One region of the Pseudomonas sp. Mb7 genome, then DNA from elsewhere that is predicted to be linked to it. Evidence: riboswitches for the same ligand, from Rfam matches in the RefSeq annotation. Region 1 holds a riboswitch; each other region holds the start of a gene.
What was found. A riboswitch is a leader RNA that binds a small molecule or an ion and turns the genes downstream of it on or off. The one in region 1 is predicted to bind cobalamin.
Positions count from the first base shown of each region.

Region 1 (2,196 bases):
CGTCGTTCGCGAAGACCGTTCTCTGCGCTGAGATACGCATCGGTATGCAAATGATCCCAGGTCGCATTGAATGCCCGGCATGCTTCGCGTCCCAGCAGCGCAACATCCAATGCTGGATAGTGAACACTGTGCGCATAGTGGCAATTGCGCAGTAGTTCGGAAAGTTCCTTTAGTCCGGCATCACTTGAAAGCCGTAACGCGTTACCGGCACTCATGTTGTGGATACCCATGGGTGCAGGAAAGAAACAGGCAGGATCAAATACTGATAATAATCAGCCATGCAAGAAATCCTTTCTTGAGAGACTCATAGTCCTTGTGCGAACTCATCGTTCATATCTTGTATTGATTTATCAATTTGGTTTTTGTAAAGATATGTAATCGAATGCGCGCAGCCGCTCTATTTCAGGGTTTAACGCGGTGGTAGTTTTTTATGTAACGGATAGGACATGTAAGACATAACTTACAACTACTTTTTAAGTGAGAAGTGTTCGCGATCATTAGATGAAAAAGTTGCTGCCCTTATAACCACAATGATCCAGGCGTTGACCCGCCTGCCGTGCATGCGTAGCCTTGCGCATTCGAGGTTCTCCGGCGTATGTCGGAGCTAAGAAGGGAACGCGGTCAATGCCGCGGCTGCCCCCGCAACTGTGAACGGTGATGTTCGCTGCCATGCCACTGCCAGCTCAACTTATGAGCCCGCGGGAAGGCGCAGCCAACGCCAGGCCCAGCGCCTGAACGCCGTCAGCCAGGAGACCTGCCTCGTCACAGATTCTCACTACAACCGGGCGGGGTGATCCGGTGGCGAACTCTCCAGGCACGCACGCGCGTTGCCGGTTCTCGTCCCGTATGCCCGCCGCTTGCCAAAGGGCATACCGATGAAAACACTGGCCAAACTCCCCGTCACCATCGTCACCGGCTTCCTCGGCTCGGGCAAGACCACGCTGCTGCGCCACATGCTCGACAACGCTCAGGGCCGTCGTATCGCGGTGATCGTCAACGAGTTTGGCGAGTTGGGCATTGACGGTGAAATCCTCAAGCAATGCACCATCGGTTGCACCGAAGAAGAAGCCACCGGCCGCGTTTACGAGCTGGCCAACGGCTGCCTGTGCTGCACCGTTCAGGAAGAGTTCTTCCCGGTGATGCGCGAACTGGTTGCCCGTCGCGGCGATCTCGACCATATCCTTATCGAAACCTCGGGCCTGGCCCTGCCAAAACCGCTGGTACAAGCCTTCCAGTGGCCGGAAATCCGCAGCGCCTGCACCGTTGATGCGGTGATCACCGTGGTCGACAGCCCGGCCGTCGCCGCCGGCACTTTCGCCGCGTTCCCGGATCAGGTTGATGCCCAGCGCAAACTCGACCCGAACCTCGACCATGAATCGCCACTGCACGAACTGTTCGCCGATCAACTGGCCAGCGCCGACCTGGTGATCCTCAACAAGGCCGACCAGACCAGCCCGGAAGATCTCGCTCGTGTCCGCGCTGAAGTCGCCGAAGAACTGCCGCCAGCGGTGAAAATCATCGAAGCCAGCAACGGCCGTCTGCCGCTGGACGTGCTGATCGGCCTCGGCGCCGGTTCCGAGGAGCACATCGACAGCCGCCACAGCCATCATGATCACCACCACGGTGAAGGCGATGACGACCACGATGACCACGATCACGACGCCTTCGATTCGATCTCCATCGAACTGCCACAAGCCGACGAAAGCCTGCTGCTCGACGCCCTGACGCAACTGGTGGTCAAGCACGGCATCCTGCGCGTCAAAGGTTTCGCCGCCATTCCGAACAAGCCAATGCGTCTGCTGATCCAAGGCGTGGGTACGCGTTTTGACAAGCATTTCGACCGTCAGTGGGGCGCTGATGAAGCGCGCGTCACGCGACTGGTGTTGATTGGTCAGGCGCTCGACGCCGCGCAACTCGAAGCGCAACTGCGCGCTGCGCTCAGCGTTTAAGCCATGCACCTGCTCAGGACTCAGCCCGGCGGTTTCGTCTCGGATGACAACATTGCCGACCTTGGCCAAACCCCCGCCGAGCTGGTGATCCTGTGCAGCGGCGACTCCAGTCTCGCGCTGCTCGCCGAAGCCGCGCAGCAGTTGCCGGAAGATTACCCGAGCCTGCGTCTGGCCAACCCGATGCAGGTGCAGAACCATGCTTCGGTCGATCTGTACGTCGACGAAGTGCTGCGCCACGCCAAGGTGA
Region 1 covers NZ_CP186501.1:2,839,109-2,841,304, reverse strand. The annotation lists gene ACOYXH_RS12945 (2OG-Fe dioxygenase family protein) at 1-215, opposite strand, end outside; cobalamin riboswitch at 565-776, shown strand; gene cobW (cobalamin biosynthesis protein CobW) at 876-1,949, shown strand; gene cobN (cobaltochelatase subunit CobN) at 1,953-2,196, shown strand, end outside.

Region 2 (2,196 bases), 870 kb from region 1:
CTTGCCGAAGGCTTTGACGGTGGTGCGCTGGATGCACTGGCACTGGATCGCGGCTGGCAGGCGTTGGCGCGGTTCGGCAAGAAGCTGCGTGGTTTCGAGGCCGGCCGTGTTCGTGCGGTGGCCACCAGCGCGGTGCGTGAAGCGGACAACGCGCAACTTTTTCTGGCCAGTGCCGAGCGGCATCTGGGCTTTCCCATCGACGTCATTTGCGGCCATGAAGAGGCGCGGCTGGTCTACGCCGGCGTAACTCACGCCTTGCCCAGCGCCGACGACCTGCGCCTGGTAGTCGACATCGGCGGCGGCTCCACCGAGCTGATCCTCGGCCAGGGCTCACAACCCTTGTTAACCGAAAGCATCGCCATCGGCAGCGGCACCTTGAGCACGCGTTTCTTTCGCGGCGGCGATGTGTCCGCCGGCGCGCTACAGGAGGCTGAACGCTTCGCCATTCTGCAGTTTGAACATGTCGCCAAGCGCTATCGCGCGCAAGGCTGGCAGCAGACCATCGGTTCGTCCGGCACCGCGCGCATGCTCGCCAAAGTGCTCAAGACCAATCGCCTCAACGACTTCGGTCAGGACGGCATCACCTACGGCGGACTGCTGCGCCTGTCGCTGCTGTTGTTGAAGGTAAACAACGTGCAACAACTCAAGCTTGCCGGTCTGCAACCACACCGCCAGAGCATTCTGCCCGGCGGTCTGGTGTTAATGCTGGCGGCATTCAAAGTATTCGGTATCGCACAAATGCTGCCCTCCGAACCGGGCCTGCGTTTGGGCGTATTGCACGGTTTGATGAGCCAACACTAATCCTCGCCACGGCAGATTCGTCTCCCCTTCAGCGGCTCGATCGACTACCATGCCGCCGTCGGTTCCCGAACGGGACTAATAGGGAATCCGAGGTGCTTGCACAGCACTGATCGGAACTGCCCCCGCAACTGTAGGTGCCGAGCCTGCTCCACGACTGCCACTGGGTGAATCCCGGGAAGGCCGGAGCCAGGCGATGACGCATCAGTCAGGAGACCTGCCGGCACAGTGATTACTAACCGGCGGGGTGTCCGGGAAGGACATCGTGCCGTGCGCGTCTTCGTTGGCTGCCCGGCCTTGCGCTGTTTTCCTGACCGCGTTCGATGGTGTGTTTCCAGACCGTACTCTCCCGCTCCCCGTACGGTTCCCCTGGAGACTGCCCCATGCTGCTGCCCCGCGTTGCCACCCTCATTACCGGCCTGAGCCTTGGCGCCCTGGCGCAGGCGGCACCGACTGTCTATCCACTGACGGTCGAGAATTGCGGCAGCACCCTGACCTTCCAGCACGCACCGACGCGCACCGTGACCATCGGCCAGGCCGGCACGGAGATGCTCTACGCCATGGGCCTGGGCGACAAAGTCGTCGGCACCTCGTTGTGGTTCAACAATGTGCTGGCCAAATACAAAGCGCAGGATGACAAGATCGAGCGTCTGGCTGACAACGAACCGAGTTTCGAATCGGTGATCGGCAAGCGTCCGGAACTGGTCGCCGTGGAACTGGAATGGATGGTCGGCCCGCAAGGCGCGGTGGGTACTCGCGAGCAGTTTCATGAACTGAAGATTCCGACCTATCTGCTGCCTTCCGATTGCGAAGCCAAGGACAACCTCGTCGGCGCCGATGGCACGCGACTGGCGCCGTTTCGCATCGAGACGATTTACAAAAGCGTGAGCCAACTGGCGCAGATCTTCGATGTTCAGGAGCGTGGCCAGCAGCTCAATGATCAACTCAAAGCCAGTCTCGCCAAATCGATTGCCACCGCCCAAGGCAAACAGCTCAAAGACGCCAGCGCGCTGGTGTGGTTCTCCAGCGCACAAATGGACATCGAGCCGTTCGTGGCCGGGCACAAAGGCGTTCCCGATTTCATGCTCAGCACCCTCGGCGTGCGCAACGTGGTGGCGTCCGATGAGGAGTGGCCAACCGTCGGTTGGGAAACCATCGCCAAGGCCAATCCGACCTTCCTGGTCATCGCGCGCATGGATCGTCGACGTTTCCCCGCCGACGACTATGAAAAGAAACTCGCCTTCCTGCGCAGTGATCCGGTGACGCGCAACATGGACGCGGTGAAGCACAACCGCATCATCATTCTTGATGCCATGGCCATGCAGGCGAGCCTGCGCATGTTCGAGGGCATTGAGCAATTGGCCACGGCCATCAACGGCTATGACCTGTCGCAATGAG
Region 2 covers NZ_CP186501.1:1,969,059-1,971,254, reverse strand. The annotation lists gene ACOYXH_RS09105 (Ppx/GppA family phosphatase) at 1-801, shown strand, start outside; cobalamin riboswitch at 844-1,037, shown strand; gene ACOYXH_RS09100 (ABC transporter substrate-binding protein) at 1,182-2,195, shown strand.
Region 2: it holds a riboswitch for cobalamin, as region 1 does, so the genes downstream of both, ACOYXH_RS09100 (ABC transporter substrate-binding protein) here and cobW (cobalamin biosynthesis protein CobW) in region 1, are expected to answer to the same signal.

Region 3 (2,196 bases), 1.8 Mb from region 1:
TTGCCGCCCTCGGGCCAGCCGATCGCCGGGGCGATGTTCACCGTCGGGATCAGGGTCTTGTTCGGTTCGGGTAGTTTCGGTGATGGGCCGGTGCCGTCGGAGACTTGCAGGCTGGAGGATTCACCACAGGCGGCGAGCCCTCCGGCGAAGGCGATGACAAAAACGAGCTGGGGCTTGCGCATTGCTGATCTTCCCTATGAATGCATTCCTAATCATAGAGGAGGGCGCAAGCCCGATGGTTCAACTGCTCAGCCGCGGGCTTCCTTGAACAGCACGGCGATGCCCGGGTGATAGTTGCCCGCTTCGCTGCGCAATTTGCGGTAGGCGTAGGGGAAATACCAGGCGACCGCGCAGGTGTGTTCCTTTTGCAGGTCGTCGACCATGTCTTGCAGTTCTTCGGGGCTGGCGCTGTGCTGGGCTTTCTGCGGCGCGACAAACAGGCAGCCGAGCTTGAGGTCGCTGGCATAGCTGATGCGTTTGGCGTCGTTGGTGATGTCCAGCAGGGCTTGAGTCAGATTCAGGTTGGTAACCTTTGGCCAGCGCTGAGTGGCCTGGATAAAGGCGCGGTCTTCGGCACCGGCGAGAAACAGATCGGCGCGGGCATTGCGCTCGCCTTCTTCGTTCTGCTTGCGCGTGGCAGTGTCGTTCAAAGTGACCAGCTCAGCCATCCAGGCTGCGGCCGAGAGCACTCCGAGATTGGCTTTCTCGTCATGCCAGTAAGGGGTGTCGCTGTCGCCGCGCACGGCGTTGTAGCGGTCGATACAGTCAAACCAGCGTTCAAGCACCGGGCGCAGGAATTCCAGGCGCGGGTTGCTGATGATCATGCCTTGCATCGTCATCATCCTTTATTGTTGTAGTGGGCTTTTCGAGAAAAGCATGGCTCTTTGATATCATTTGTATCAGTGTGGCACAAGATTGGCGGCAGATAAGTGATCGGCGGCAGTTATTCGCCCGATGGCCGCCTCTTTAATTGACGCTCCACCCCCAACCCTCTAACCTTCGCGGCTTGTTTCAGGTGCTCTGTGACCTGCGTCGACAGAGTGAAACAGGGAAGCCGGTGAGGGTTGTCTTCGCACGAAGAACCACCACGATCCCGGCGCTGCCCCCGCAACGGTAAATGAGTGAAAACTGCGCCTTGAGCCACTGCCTCGAAAGAAGCGGGAAGGCGCGCAGTCAGGCATGCGCCGCTCATGAGCCCGGAGACCGGCCTGATCCATCCAGCGGCATCACGGTGGGCGATGCCAGGCTTTTTGCCGTCTATTCTTGTGCCTGCCCGCCGTTATCCAGCCTCAACGGAGAGCTCCCCCATGACTGATTCCCCCGAGCGCGACGAACGCCATCTGGCGCGTATGCAGCGCAAAAAAGCCGTGATCGACGAACGCATTGCCAACTCGCCCGACGAGTGCGGCCTGGTGCTGGTGCTCACCGGCAATGGCAAAGGCAAAAGCAGCTCGGCGTTCGGCATGCTCGCCCGCGCCATGGGCCACGGCATGCAGTGCGGTGTGGTGCAGTTCATCAAGGGCCGCAACAGCACCGGCGAAGAGTTGTTCTTCCGGCGCTTCCCCGAGCAAGTGCGCTTTCACGTGATGGGCGAGGGCTTCACTTGGGAAACCCAGGATCGTCAGCGCGACATCGCCGCCGCCGAAGCCGCGTGGGCCGTGTCCCGTGAATTGCTGCGTGATCCGTCGATCGGCCTGGTGGTGCTCGACGAATTGAACATCGCCCTCAAGCACGGCTACCTCGATCTTGATCAGGTGCTCAGCGATTTGCAGGCGCGTCCGCCGATGCAGCATGTGATCGTCACCGGTCGCGCGGCCAAGCCGGAAATGATCGAGATGGGCGACACGGTCACCGAAATGGGCATGCTCAAACACGCTTTCCAGGCCGGCATCAAAGCGCAGAAAGGCGTCGAACTTTGAATCAACCACGTCACTGCCCGGCGGTGCTCATCGCCGCGCCGGCCTCCGGTCAGGGCAAGACCACCGTCACCGCCGCGCTCGCCCGTTTGCATCGCAATCAGGGGCGCAAAGTGCGCGTGTTCAAATGCGGCCCGGACTTCCTTGATCCGATGATTCTCGAGCGCGCCAGCGGTGCGCCGGTGTATCAACTGGACATGTGGATGGTCGGCGAGCAGGAAAGTCGTCGTCTGTTGTGGGAAGCCGCCAATGAGGCGGATCTGATTCTGATCGAAGGCGT
Region 3 covers NZ_CP186501.1:1,078,691-1,080,886, forward strand. The annotation lists gene ACOYXH_RS04930 (PQQ-dependent sugar dehydrogenase) at 1-182, opposite strand, end outside; gene ACOYXH_RS04935 (hypothetical protein) at 249-833, opposite strand; cobalamin riboswitch at 997-1,226, shown strand; gene cobO (cob(I)yrinic acid a,c-diamide adenosyltransferase) at 1,308-1,919, shown strand; gene ACOYXH_RS04945 (cobyrinate a,c-diamide synthase) at 1,916-2,196, shown strand, end outside.
Region 3: it holds a riboswitch for cobalamin, as region 1 does, so the genes downstream of both, cobO (cob(I)yrinic acid a,c-diamide adenosyltransferase) here and cobW (cobalamin biosynthesis protein CobW) in region 1, are expected to answer to the same signal.

Region 4 (2,196 bases), 730 kb from region 1:
TTGACGCGGGTATAACGCGTGTCCCAGTCGTTGATATGGCCTTTGACGAAGTAGCTCAGGCGCTCATTGACGGCCTGCTCGAAGGTCGCCGTGGCGATCTGCTGCACGCGGTCGTTAGTGGTCTTGTGGTTGTCGACCGGGCGGGCGAAATCGAGGTTGGCGTCGGCGTATTGGTAAAACAGCTCCAGCCGCGAATCATCGTCGAACGACTGAATCGCCTTGCCGCCGAACGTGGTGACTTCGTAAGCGCGATCCTTGCCGGAATCGTTTTTCATGTCGCGGTTGCGATAGGGCTGGTAACCGTCGGAGACGTTGTGACTGACGTACGCCAACAAACCGAGGTCGCCGAAGCCGTTAGTGAAGATATTCTCGACGCGGGCGTCTTCGGTGGTGCCGCCAAAGCTGTCGACGCCTAGATTCACTTCGCCGGCGGCTTTGCGCGATTGCGGGCTGCGGGTGACGATGTTGATCACACCGGACACGGCCTGGGTGCCGAACAACAGGCTCTGCCCACCCTTGAGCACTTCGATGCGTTCGATGGCGTTGGCCGGCAGGGTGTCCAGATAGAGGCCGCCGTACAGGCGATTGTTCAGGCGCACGCCGTCGAGCAGGATCAGCGTGTCGTCGTTGCGCCCGCCGAGCAGCGAATAGGTGCCGTAGTCGAAAGGGCCGTTTTTCGGCGCCACATACAAGCCTGGAATGAACATCTGCATCACGCGGCTGACATCGGCGCTGGGGCCGGCGCGTTCGATCTGTTCGCGGCTGACGATTTCGACCTTGCTGCCGAATCTGGCCATGTCGGCGACGGTGGTGGACTCCACCGACGGTGCGGAAACGATTTGTTGATTGAGTTCCAGCGGCGCGTCGTCGGCCAGTAGCAGCGGGCTGAACAGGCAGCCAAGGAACAGGGTTGGAGCAGAAGTGTTGAAAGGTCGAATCATTGTCTTCTCGAAAAGGATCTTCGCAGAAGAGCATGCAAGAGAAGGCATCGCGCACAGCCAATACCGGCCCATGCCCGCCCACCGCAGGATTTTGCCAAACGAAATTCCAGGCCGGTCTCCGGGCTCGCGCGTATCGAGGTTTTCACCTTCCCATGGCCGTCTGGCCACAGTGGTGTATTGAAAACATCACGCGCATACCGTTGCGGGGGCAGCACCGGACTTGTTCGAAAAGAACGTACCGGTTTCCCGTTTCACCCCATGCACGGCGGCATGGGACACCTGAAACTGGCCGGCATCTGAACATTCGAGGAGCGTCTCGTCAATGTGGCAACCAACGGGGGGGAGCTATTGGATGCGTTCCAGAGCGACAAACTGGCCACTCAACCACGCATAAAGCTGAGACACCGCCGGGGTGATCTGCTTGCGATGCGGGCACACCAGACTCAACGGTGAGGCATTGCCGGGAAAATCCTTCAGTAGCACGACCAGTCGCCCTGCGATCACGTCTGCACTGACGTCCAGCCAGGATTTGTTGGCGATGCCTTCGCCGCTCAACGCCCAGCGGCGCACGATGTCGGCGTCGTCGCTGAACATCGGTCCCGAGACCTGGATCGTTTCACTGCCCAGGCTCCACTTGTCGTAGATCCGGCCGCCTTGCTGGTAGAGCAGGCAAGCGTGGTTGTGCAGATCGTCCGGCGTTTGCGGGTATCCGTGGCGCTCCACGTATTCCGGTGCGGCGACCAGCACCCGCCGGTTCCACGGTGCCAGCGGCAGCGCCACGTAGTTGGCATCTTCATTCGAGCCGTATCGAATCGCCACGTCTACCGGGTCACGAAACAAGTCGGCCATCTGGTCCGACAGGGAAAAGCGCAAGGTCAGTTCCGGGTGCTGGCGGCGAAACAGTGTGAGCCACGGCAGCAAAATGTTGCGCCCCAGATCGGACGGCGCCGTCACTTGCAACACGCCGCGCAACGTGGCGCTTTCACCGCGCAGGTTTTCCTTGCCTTGCTTGAGCGCCTCCAGCACCGAGTGGGCGGTGGGCAAGTATTGCTCGCCCTCGGCGGTTAATCGCAGACTGCGGGTGGTGCGCGCAAACAGGCGCACGTCCAGCTCACGCTCCAGACGCTTGATCGCCGCGGCAACCTGACCGGGCAATAAATCCGCCTCATGGGCGGCAGCGGTGAAGCTGCCCAGCGCGGCGCTGCGGGTGAACAAACCAAGGTCATCGATGCGGATCATTTTCACTCCTGCAGTG
Region 4 covers NZ_CP186501.1:2,113,960-2,116,155, forward strand. The annotation lists gene ACOYXH_RS09740 (TonB-dependent receptor plug domain-containing protein) at 1-941, opposite strand, end outside; cobalamin riboswitch at 1,034-1,239, opposite strand; gene ACOYXH_RS09745 (LysR family transcriptional regulator) at 1,287-2,180, opposite strand.
Region 4: it holds a riboswitch for cobalamin, as region 1 does, so the genes downstream of both, ACOYXH_RS09740 (TonB-dependent receptor plug domain-containing protein) here and cobW (cobalamin biosynthesis protein CobW) in region 1, are expected to answer to the same signal.